3 regions of the Acerihabitans sp. genome follow, and region 3 is predicted to be linked to each of the others. Evidence: predicted binding sites of a transcription regulator. Region 3 holds the regulator's gene; each other region holds the start of a gene.
The links. Region 3 encodes LexA, which represses DNA repair genes until DNA is damaged. Its sites were predicted from a motif close to TNCTGTATGTACATACAGNA; they were not measured.
Positions count from the first base shown of each region.

Region 1: mutH (DNA mismatch repair endonuclease MutH) is a predicted target of LexA. The motif match lies at 1,378-1,397, and genes of this name have one in related genera.
Region 2: VGC33_RS03945 (arabinose ABC transporter substrate-binding protein) is a predicted target of LexA. The motif match lies at 1,646-1,665, and genes of this name have one in related genera.

Region 1 covers NZ_DASWOM010000006.1:31,936-35,215, forward strand. Annotated here, with positions in the region: gene VGC33_RS01055 (TerC family protein) at 1-370, opposite strand, end outside; gene mutH (DNA mismatch repair endonuclease MutH) at 451-1,128, opposite strand; gene rppH (RNA pyrophosphohydrolase) at 1,834-2,361, shown strand; gene ptsP (phosphoenolpyruvate--protein phosphotransferase) at 2,374-3,280, shown strand, end outside.
Region 2 covers NZ_DASWOM010000019.1:5,528-8,807, reverse strand. Annotated here, with positions in the region: gene VGC33_RS03950 (ribulokinase) at 1-1,490, opposite strand, end outside; gene VGC33_RS03945 (arabinose ABC transporter substrate-binding protein) at 1,868-2,857, shown strand; gene araG (L-arabinose ABC transporter ATP-binding protein AraG) at 3,015-3,280, shown strand, end outside.
Region 3 covers NZ_DASWOM010000090.1:25,149-28,428, reverse strand. Annotated here, with positions in the region: gene plsB (glycerol-3-phosphate 1-O-acyltransferase PlsB) at 1-956, opposite strand, end outside; gene VGC33_RS15200 (diacylglycerol kinase) at 1,082-1,447, shown strand; gene lexA (transcriptional repressor LexA) at 1,571-2,179, shown strand; gene VGC33_RS15190 (CsbD family protein) at 2,558-2,767, shown strand; gene zur (zinc uptake transcriptional repressor Zur) at 3,032-3,280, opposite strand, start outside.

The sequences.
Region 1 (3,280 bases), on a different contig from region 3:
AGCTGACATTTGTGTTTTGATCGGTTTCGCCGCCTTCAAGGGCCTGGTGGATTTCCCGGCTTGATTTCCAGATGAGGAACAATCCCCCCAGCAGTAAAATCAGATCGCGAACCGACACCTCGGTTGCGAAAACGGTAAACAAGGGGTATGTCAGGCGGATTACCCAGGAAATGGACGCCAGCAGGCAAAGCCGCATGACCATGGCGCCAAACAGGCCCAGACGGCGGGCTTTGGCCTGCTGCGCCGCGGGCAGCTTGGCGACCACCAGGGAGAGAAAAATAATATTATCAATGCCAAGGACGATTTCCAGAATAGTCAGTGTGCCCAGAGCCAGCCACGCGTCGGGATCCACGATCCAATCAAACATTATGATCCATTACCTAATTGTAAACGAAACTTAAACGAATATTATAAACAGGTGCAGAGGGCGGCAGGCAAGGAAAAATACATTTACACCAGGAAATGTCGGGCCAGCATCGGTCCGGTAAAGGTTTTTTTCAGGTAAAACCCCCGCGGCAGGGTCATGATTGGCTGGCCGAATTCGCCGGTGGCCTTGGTCAGCGCCCGGCTGTTGGCCGCCTTCGGCCTCAGTTGCAGCACCTCGCCATGGCGCGCGGTAATATGTTCCACCCGCCCCAGCACGATAAGGTCCATTAATTCTTCCCAGTCGTTTTGCAACAGCAGTTCTTCCTCGGCGCTGGGACTCCATAACAGCGGCGTTCCGACGCGCCGCCGGGTCAGCGGAATCTCGCGCGCGCCTTCCACCGGTATCCACAAGACCCGGGCCAGCTTATACCGCACATGGCTGGTTTCCCAGGTCACGCCGCTGTTGCCGGTCAGCGGCGCGACGCAGACAAAGGTGGTTTCCAATGGGCGGCCAAGGCTGTCGACCGGGATGGTTTTCAGCTCCACCCCGATGGCGGCAAAATCCTGCTCCGGCTTGCTGCCCGCGCTGGCGCCCAGGTAGCGCTCCAGCAACACGCCGATCCACCCCTTATCGCGCTTCAGATCGGCCGGCGCCACCAGGCCGGCATGCGCCGCCAGCTCACCCAGATTATAGCCCGCCAGGGCGTTGGCGCGCGCCAACAGCTCGGTTTCATCGCCCGGTGGGGGAATGGGTGTGGTGATGATGGGGAGGGTCGTAAACACGTGTCCGCCTGCTGTATAAAAACTAACCGGTCGTCAGGGTCGCCCGACCCTGGCGGCATAATTAATTGTCATCTAAAAATAATAGCATGATTTCACACCCTTTTTTAAGCCGCGTGGTTTTTTCGCCGCCGAAACGCGCGAGGTTGTGCACCTGAAGCGGCCGACAATGAACAGGATCTTACACCATGTTATCCACAGATCCATGGGATAAACCTAATAAACTGCCAGTACTGTCACTATTTACAGCCTTGACGCTGCTTTTTTTTGCTGGTTTGTACATAAATCGCCGAGCTTAACAGCATAAATTGTGGATAAAACCATCATCGCCTGTTTTTTGACCTTAAGGTTGCCGATGGCGCGCGAAGCGGATCCCACTCGATCGTGTCAAGCCGCGGATCCGCTAATATGCCTCTGAAAATCCTTGTTTTTTTTTGACATCGGATTTTTTCCGCCAACGGACGGCGAAAAGTTTTCCCCGTTTAATCCGGTGTTCTGCACATACCTATCCACAGAAAAAGTGAATAAAACCACCGCCTGTTTGCCGCGGCTGTTGATAACAATGCCGCATCCGGACGCCTTGCTCCTCCCCTGAAGTCGGACATTCCTCAAAAGCAGTGGTTTACCCTATTGAGCGAGTGTGAAACAATCAGCTATCTTTGCATTTTATGTAATCGAGGTAGTCCGGTGATCGATGATGATGGCTACCGCCCGAATGTTGGTATTGTGATCTGTAATCGTGATGGGCAGGTGGTATGGGCCAGGAGATATGGACAGCACTCATGGCAGTTTCCCCAGGGCGGCATTAATCCTGGCGAAACCGCCGAACAGGCTATGTACCGCGAACTGTACGAAGAGGTCGGACTGAGCCGTAAAGATGTGCGTATACTGGCCTCCACCCGCAACTGGCTGCGCTACAAGCTGCCAAAGCGTCTGGTACGCTGGGACACCAAACCGGTCTGTATCGGCCAGAAACAAAAATGGTTTCTGTTACAGCTCATGTGCCCGGATGCCGATATCAATATGCAGTGCGGGGGCACCCCTGAGTTCGACGGCTGGCGTTGGGTCAGTTTCTGGTACCCGGTGCGCCAGGTTGTTTCCTTTAAGCGGGACGTTTACCGCCGGGTAATGAAAGAATTTTCCACTATTGTCATGCCGTTGCAGGAAAGCGCAGTGCAGCGGCCTCTCCCAGGCTATAAACGGAAGAGGGGTTAAGCTACGCAGAATATGCTCACGCGATTGCGGGAAATCGTTGAAAAGGTCGCCGCCGCGCCGCGCCTGTCGGATACGCTGGAAATTCTGGTTAATGAAACCTGCCTGGCGATGGATACCGAAGTCTGTTCGGTTTATCTGGCCGATAACGATCGTCGCTGTTATTACCTGATGGCTACGCGTGGTTTGCAAAAACCGCGCGGGCGCACCATTACGCTTGCCTTCGATCAGGGGATCGTCGGGCTGGTGGGCCGCCTGGCGGAGCCCATCAATCTGGCCGACGCCCATAACCACCCCAGCTTTCAGTATATCCCGGCGGTAAAAGAGGAGCGTTTCCGCTCCTTCCTCGGTGTGCCCATTATCCACCGCCGCCAGTTGCTGGGCGTATTGGTGGTGCAGCAGCGCGAACATCGCCAGTTCGATGAAAGCGAAGAATCCTTTATGGTGACGCTGGCCACGCAAATGGCCGGCATCCTTTCCCAGTCGCAGCTCAACGCGCTGTTCGGCCAGTATCGCCAGACGCGGATCCGCGCCCTGGCCGCGGCCCCCGGCGTGGCGATTGCCCAGGGGTGGGTGGACAGCAGCCAGCCTTCGCTCGATCAGGTGTTCCAAGCCTCGTCGCTTGACAGCGCGCGCGAGCGCGAGCGCCTGACCTTCGCCCTCGGCGAGGCGGCGGCGGAATTCCGCCGTTTCAGCAAGCGTTTCACCGCCAATGCGCAAAAAGACAGCGCCGCTATTTTTGATCTCTACTCCCATTTGCTTAACGACGCCCGTCTAAAGCGTGAACTGTTCGCGCAAATCGATGCCGGCGCCATGGCCGAATGGGCGGTAAAGCAGGTCATCGAGCTGTTCGCCGAACAGTTCGGCCAGCTTAATGACGGCTATATGCGCGAGCGCGCCGGGGATTTACGCGCCCTTGGAC
Region 2 (3,280 bases), on a different contig from region 3:
GCCGCGCCCAGGGCGCAGCACTGATCGGAGGCCACCAGTTGCAGCGGACGATTCATCACGTCCGCGCAGACTTGCATGATAATCGGCGATTTGCGCGCGATGCCGCCCATAACCAGGACGTTCTCCACCGGGATGCCCTGGGTTTCAAAACATTCCATGATGGCGCGCGCGCCGAACGCGGTGGCGGCGATAAGGCCGCCGAACAGCGCCGGCGCGTCGGTGCCTAAATTCAGGCCGGTTATCACCCCCTGCAACCGCTGATTGGCATAAGGCGTGCGTCTGCCGTTAAACCAGTCCAGCACCACCGGCAGTTGCTCAAGAGAGGGGTCGCCGGCCCAGGCCTGCGCCAGCGCGTTAAGCATCTGGTCCTGGATATCGTCGAGGGCGGGTTTCAGCGACGGGTGGCGTTCCGACGCCTGCTTCAGCGGCCAGCCCAGCAGACGGCCGAACCAGGCATAGATATCGCCAAAGGCCGACTGACCGGCTTCCAGGCCGATAAAGCCGGGAACCACGCTGCCGTCCACCTGCCCGCAGATGCCGGCGATGGTGCGCTCGCCCACCCGCTGCTCGTCGGCAATCAGGATATCGCAAGTGGAGGTGCCGATGACCTTGACCAGGGTATAGGGCTGGGCGCCGGCGCCCACCGCGCCGATATGGCAGTCGAAGGCGCCGCCGGCAATGGTAACGGTCTCCGGCAGGCCGAGTTTGTGCGCCCATGCGGCGGTCAGGCGCCCGACCGGCGCTTCGGCGGTATAGGTGTCGGTAAATAAAGGGTATTGCAAGCGCTCGGTCAGTACCGGATCAAGGGCCTCGAGGAAAGCCTTCGGCGGTACGCCGCCCCAGTCGGGATGCCAGAGGGATTTGTGTCCGGCGGCGCAGCGGCCGCGTTTGATATCCCGCAAGCGCGTGGTGCCGGACAGCACGGCCGGGATCCAGTCGCACAGCTCAATCCAGGATACCGCCTGCTGCCGAACCTGGGCATCCTGGCGGGTAATATGCAGGATTTTGGCCCAGAACCATTCTGAGGAGTACACGCCGCCGATATAACGCGTGTAATCCGGGTGGGCGCCGTCGTGGCTCAGTCGGTTGATAGCCTCCGCTTCTTCTATGGCGGTATGGTCCTTCCACAAAATAAACATGGCGTTCGGGTTGTCGGCGAATTCCGGACGCAGCGCCAGTATCCTGCCGTCCTCATCGATAGGGGCGGGGGTGCTGCCGGTGGTGTCGACGCCAATGCCGGCGACGCGCAGGCGTTCGGCCGGGGAGAGGGCGCTCACCACGGCGCGGATCGCCTGCTCCATGGATTCGAGATAATCGTTGGGATGATGGCGAAACTGATTTTGCGCGGGTTTGCAATACTGGCCCTCGCGCCATCGCGGGTACCAGACCACCTCGGTCGCCAGCTCTTTACCGCTTTGGCATCCTACCGCCAGGGCGCGTACCGAGTCGCTGCCGAAATCAAGCCCGAGGCTGATGGCCTCTTCATTCATGCTGTTCTCTCCTGTTGACCCGAAAACGGATGATGAGCACAACCATAAGGGGGTTTTAGGCGGGCCGTGAGGAGATGTTAGCTGGAAGTATGCACATTCCTGTCGCGGATAACTGAAATGTGATGGTGCTCATAAAGTTACAGGGAGGTAAAAATTGCTGTATCTATGCACAAAACGGCTGTAATTGAGAACTGTGATAACGCTCTACATTTTAACAACACTTTAACGCTAAAACTACTCCCGTCCAAAGGGCCTGGTCGGACTAACGGCGATAAATCCGCCGCTTAGACGCACCGAGCGGATTCATCTTCCCGACTGATAACGCTTACACGCTTCAGCAATATGAAGCGAAGCGATAAAAAATACCGGAGAGTTACATGCATAAATTCACTAAGGCACTGGCGGCAATCGGATTGGCTGCCGTTATGTCTCAATCGGCTATGGCGGAAAACCTGAAACTGGGTTTTCTGGTAAAACAGCCGGAAGAACCCTGGTTCCAGACCGAATGGCGTTTTGCCGATAAAGCCGGTAAGGACCTGGGATTTGATGTGATTAAAATTGCCGTGCCCGATGGCGAAAAAACCCTGAACGCCATCGACAGCCTGGCGGCAAGCGGCGCCAAGGGTTTCGTTATCTGTACCCCGGATCCCAAGCTCGGCTCGGCCATTGTCGCCAAGGCGCGTAGCTATGATATGAAGGTCATCGCCGTTGACGACCAGTTCGTCACCGCCAAAGGCCAGCCGATGGACACCGTTCCCCTGGTGATGATGGCGGCCACCAAAATCGGCGAACGCCAGGGCCAGGAACTGTGGAAGGAAATGAACAAGCGCGGCTGGAAAGTCGCCGATACCGGTGTCATGGCGATTACCGCCGATGAGCTTGATACCGCGCGCCGCCGTACCACCGGATCGATGGATGCCCTGAAGGCCGCCGGTTTCCCGGAAAAACAAATCTACAAGGTTCCGACCAAATCCAATGATATCCCGGGGGCCTTTGACGCCGCCAACTCCCTGCTGGTGCAGCATTCCGGCGTGAAAAACTGGCTAATCATCGGCATGAACGACAATACCGTGCTCGGCGGCGTGCGCGCCACCGAAGGCCAGGGTTTCAAGGCGCCCAACGTTATCGGTATCGGCATTAACGGCGTGGACGCGGTGAGTGAACTCTCCAAGGCCAACGCCACCGGTTTCTACGGCTCCCTGCTGCCAAGTCCGGACGTGCACGGCTACAAGAGCATCCAGATGCTTAACGATTGGGTGACCAAAGGCGTCGAACCGCCTAAATTCACCGAAGTCACCGACGTGGTGGTGATTACCCGCGACAACTTTAAAGAAGAATTGGCGAAAAAAGGACTGGGCGGTAAATAACCGCCACGCCTGTTTCCCAGGGGCGGCCACCGGCCGCCCCTGTCCATGACGATGTCATTCATCAAGAGGATGTGTACGTGTCCGCCAAAACCCCTGATGGTTACCGTAACGGGACTGCCGGCGCACCGTTCGTATCAGTTAACGCGAGGATGTGTTCATGACAATTCAGACACCCTATCTGTCGTTTCGCGGCATCGGTAAAACCTTTCCCGGCGTCAAGGCGCTGGATGATATCAGCTTTGACTGCTACCCAGGCCAGATCCATGCCCTGATGGGTGAAAACGGCGCCGGCAAGTCCACGCTGCTGAAAATTCTCAGCGGCAGCTATACCACGACCCGGGGTGAAATCCTGATCAAAGGCCAGCCGGTCCATTTTGGCTCCACCGCCGATGCGCTGGATGCCGGGGTGGCGATCATCTACCA
Region 3 (3,280 bases):
TAGGACAGCAGCAGGTAATCCATATGGCTGCGGTGACACGGCACATAGACAATTTCATGGCCGTCCTCCGCCAACTGGCGAACGCGTTCGGCGTTGCGCACGTGCAGTCCCTGGTAGAGCCGGTTCCAGGTCCAGCTCAACACCCGATCCGACAAACGCACGGCTTCATACGAAAAATCCGCCGCAATCTCCTCCATCAGCTCGATGGCGTTTTGCTGCGCTTTGTCCGCCGAGATTTTTTTAGTGCGTGCCTCATCCTCCACGGCTTTTTCAATGGCCTTGGATGCCAGCAGTTTGTTGAATAAATCCTGACGGACCGGCAGACGCGGCCCTACCGCCACCAGACGCTGGCGGGCAAAATGAATCATGGCGACGCGGGCCAGCTTTTGCGCGATGGTTTTATCGGTGCCATGCTCATTCGCCATAAAGCGCATGGACAGCGGTCGGGAAAAACGCACAAAACTATCGCGCCCCAGCCACAGTACCGCGATGAACTTCTGGAAACCATTGAGCAGCCGTAGCTGCGGCGCCGGCTGGTGCTGTTGCCCGTCGCGACCGGGCGAACGGCCGAACATAATGGACACCGGCACCATCTGGACATCAAGCTGTGGATTATTGCGATGTAAATCAAGATAATCATGAAACAGCTTTACTGATTCCAGCTTTTCCGAGAAGTAGCGAAAAACGCGGGGACCATCGTGGATGAAGACGTGGCGCGGTAAGAGCACGCCGTCGATATCCAGGGGGATCAGCGGATCGGGCAGCCCCAACCGCAGGCATTGCGCGCGCAGGGTGAGCAGGTCCGCCCTGGAATTATAGGGCAAAACATACATCATTGGCCGCAGCGGATCCAAACCGGCTTCTTGCCGGGGATTAGCGGGAATAGCTTTACTTCGCACCAGTAGCCGGAGCGGTAAATCCAACAATGTATAATAAATAGTACGCCAACCTGACATATCTTCGTGAAGCCTCTTGTTAGCATTGCGCCACAAGAATACCAGAAACCGCGCGACAGATCTGTGGTGATGCGAACGAGAAGAAACGGTAATATAGGCACAATTTTTCATTAGTGCATAAAATTATGGCAAATCAAACCAACGGGCTTCGACGCATCTTTAACGCCATGGGTTATTCCATCAAAGGATGTCGCGCCGCCTGGCGACATGAAGCCGCGTTTCGCCAGGAAGCGGTGGCCGCCGTGGCGGCGATTATTCTCGCCTGTTTCCTTGAACGCGATCCGGTGGCGCGGATTTTGTTAATGGGCTCGGTCTGGCTGGTGCTTATTGTTGAAATCATCAACAGCGCCATTGAGGCGGTGGTGGATCGCATCGGGCCAGAACTGCATCCGCTTTCGGGCCGGGCCAAGGACCTGGGCTCCGCGGCGGTGTTCCTGGCCATTGTATTGGCGCTATTCGTGTGGATAACACTGCTATGGCGGCATATTTGAGAAATATTCGTCCGCGCTCGGCCGTAGCCGGGGTTTTATCACGATTTGCAACGCTTATGGTTTTCAATTGCCGCGGACCTGTATATACTCACATAAAGACTGTATAAACAAACAGGGGATGGAATGAAAGCACTAACCGCCAGACAACAAGAGGTTTTTGACCTTATCCGCGATCATCTTGCGCAAACCGGTATGCCGCCGACCAGGGCGGAGATCGCGCATCGTCTGGGATTCAAATCTCCTAACGCCGCCGAAGAGCATCTCAAGGCGCTGGCACGCAAGGGCGCCATTGAAATCGTATCCGGCGCCTCGCGCGGCATCCGCTTATTGATAGAAGAAGAGACCGGGCTGCCGCTTATCGGCCGCGTGGCCGCCGGCGAGCCATTGCTGGCGGAACAACATATTGAAAGCCATTACCAGATAGATCCCGATCTGTTCAAACCCCATGCGGATTTCCTGCTGCGCGTCAGCGGCATGTCCATGAAGGATATCGGCATCATGGACGGCGATCTGCTGGCGGTGCATAAAACGCAGGACGCCCATAACGGCCAGGTGGTGGTGGCGCGCATTAATGATGAAGTGACGGTGAAACGCCTGAAAAGGCACGGTAATATTGTTGAATTATTGCCGGAAAACAGCGAGTTCTCACCCATCATCGTCGACCTGCGCGAGCAGGAGCTTTCCATTGAAGGTTTGGCGGTCGGCGTCATTCGCAACGGCAACTGGATCTGACGACAGGCCACCCCGTGCCGCGCCGTTGTCTGATGTCCGGCGGCGTGGGACAATGACTGTCGCCGTAAACAGGCAGCGGCGAGTCGTCAACGCAGGCGGTGGTTAATATTTCGTTACAATTGGCGCTGTACTGCCCCATGCCCTCTACCCCCTGTTTTATTTCAATTTATCGCCGCTCCAGCGATAATAACCCTGCCTGTATGGTCTAATCGTCTGCTTAATGAACCTCGCGCCAAATCCCCTGCTATACTTTATTCATAGGGTTAGCTTATGACACAGCAGGTTTCGGGACTAAAGACAGTTCCCTATATCCACGCAGTATATAAAACCTGTGATGAATTATGTTGACTGATAAACCGATAGCCAAGGAGAATTCCGATGAACAAAGACGAAGCCAGCGGTAATTGGAAACAATTTAAAGGCAAATTGAAAGAACAATGGGGTAAGCTTACCGACGACGATTTGACCGTGGTGGAAGGCAAACGCGATCAATTAATTGGTAAAATCCAAGAGCGTTATGGTTATGGTAAAGAAGCCGCTGAAACGGAAGTCAAGGATTGGGAAACACGTAATAAATATCGTTGGTAATAATTTTGGAAGAATTGACCACCACGCAAGTGCGGGTTAATTGGTTCTCAAGTGTTCCTACCCAAAGGTACAAGGATGTACCACCCTACAGCCGTTGCTGGCCTTATCTATCCACCCCTCCTTCGCTATATCTATTCGCCCTTCGGCTATAGTAATGCTACAGGCGTATTTTTTCATATCCGGCGCGGGTAAAACGTTCTCCATTCCCTGTAGCGACGCGTGATGGCATTTTTCCGTTTGGCGTAGCGGATCGGCTGGTGCCCGTTAGCGTTTTTTTATCGCCACGCTATGGTCATGCCCGCAGTCCTGAGGGTTGTCGCAGGCTTGTACCTCGGCGCACATGAGACAAAAACCGTGGGCCTCAACCACGTTATGACGCATGGTAAACCCCCTGGCTTGGGCCATTTTCTGTAGTATCTCTTCAATGCCTTCGGTTGATTGTTCGGTGACCTGACCGCAGCGATCGCAGATAAAAAAAGCGGAGGTGTGGCTGGGCTGTTCAAAATGATGGCA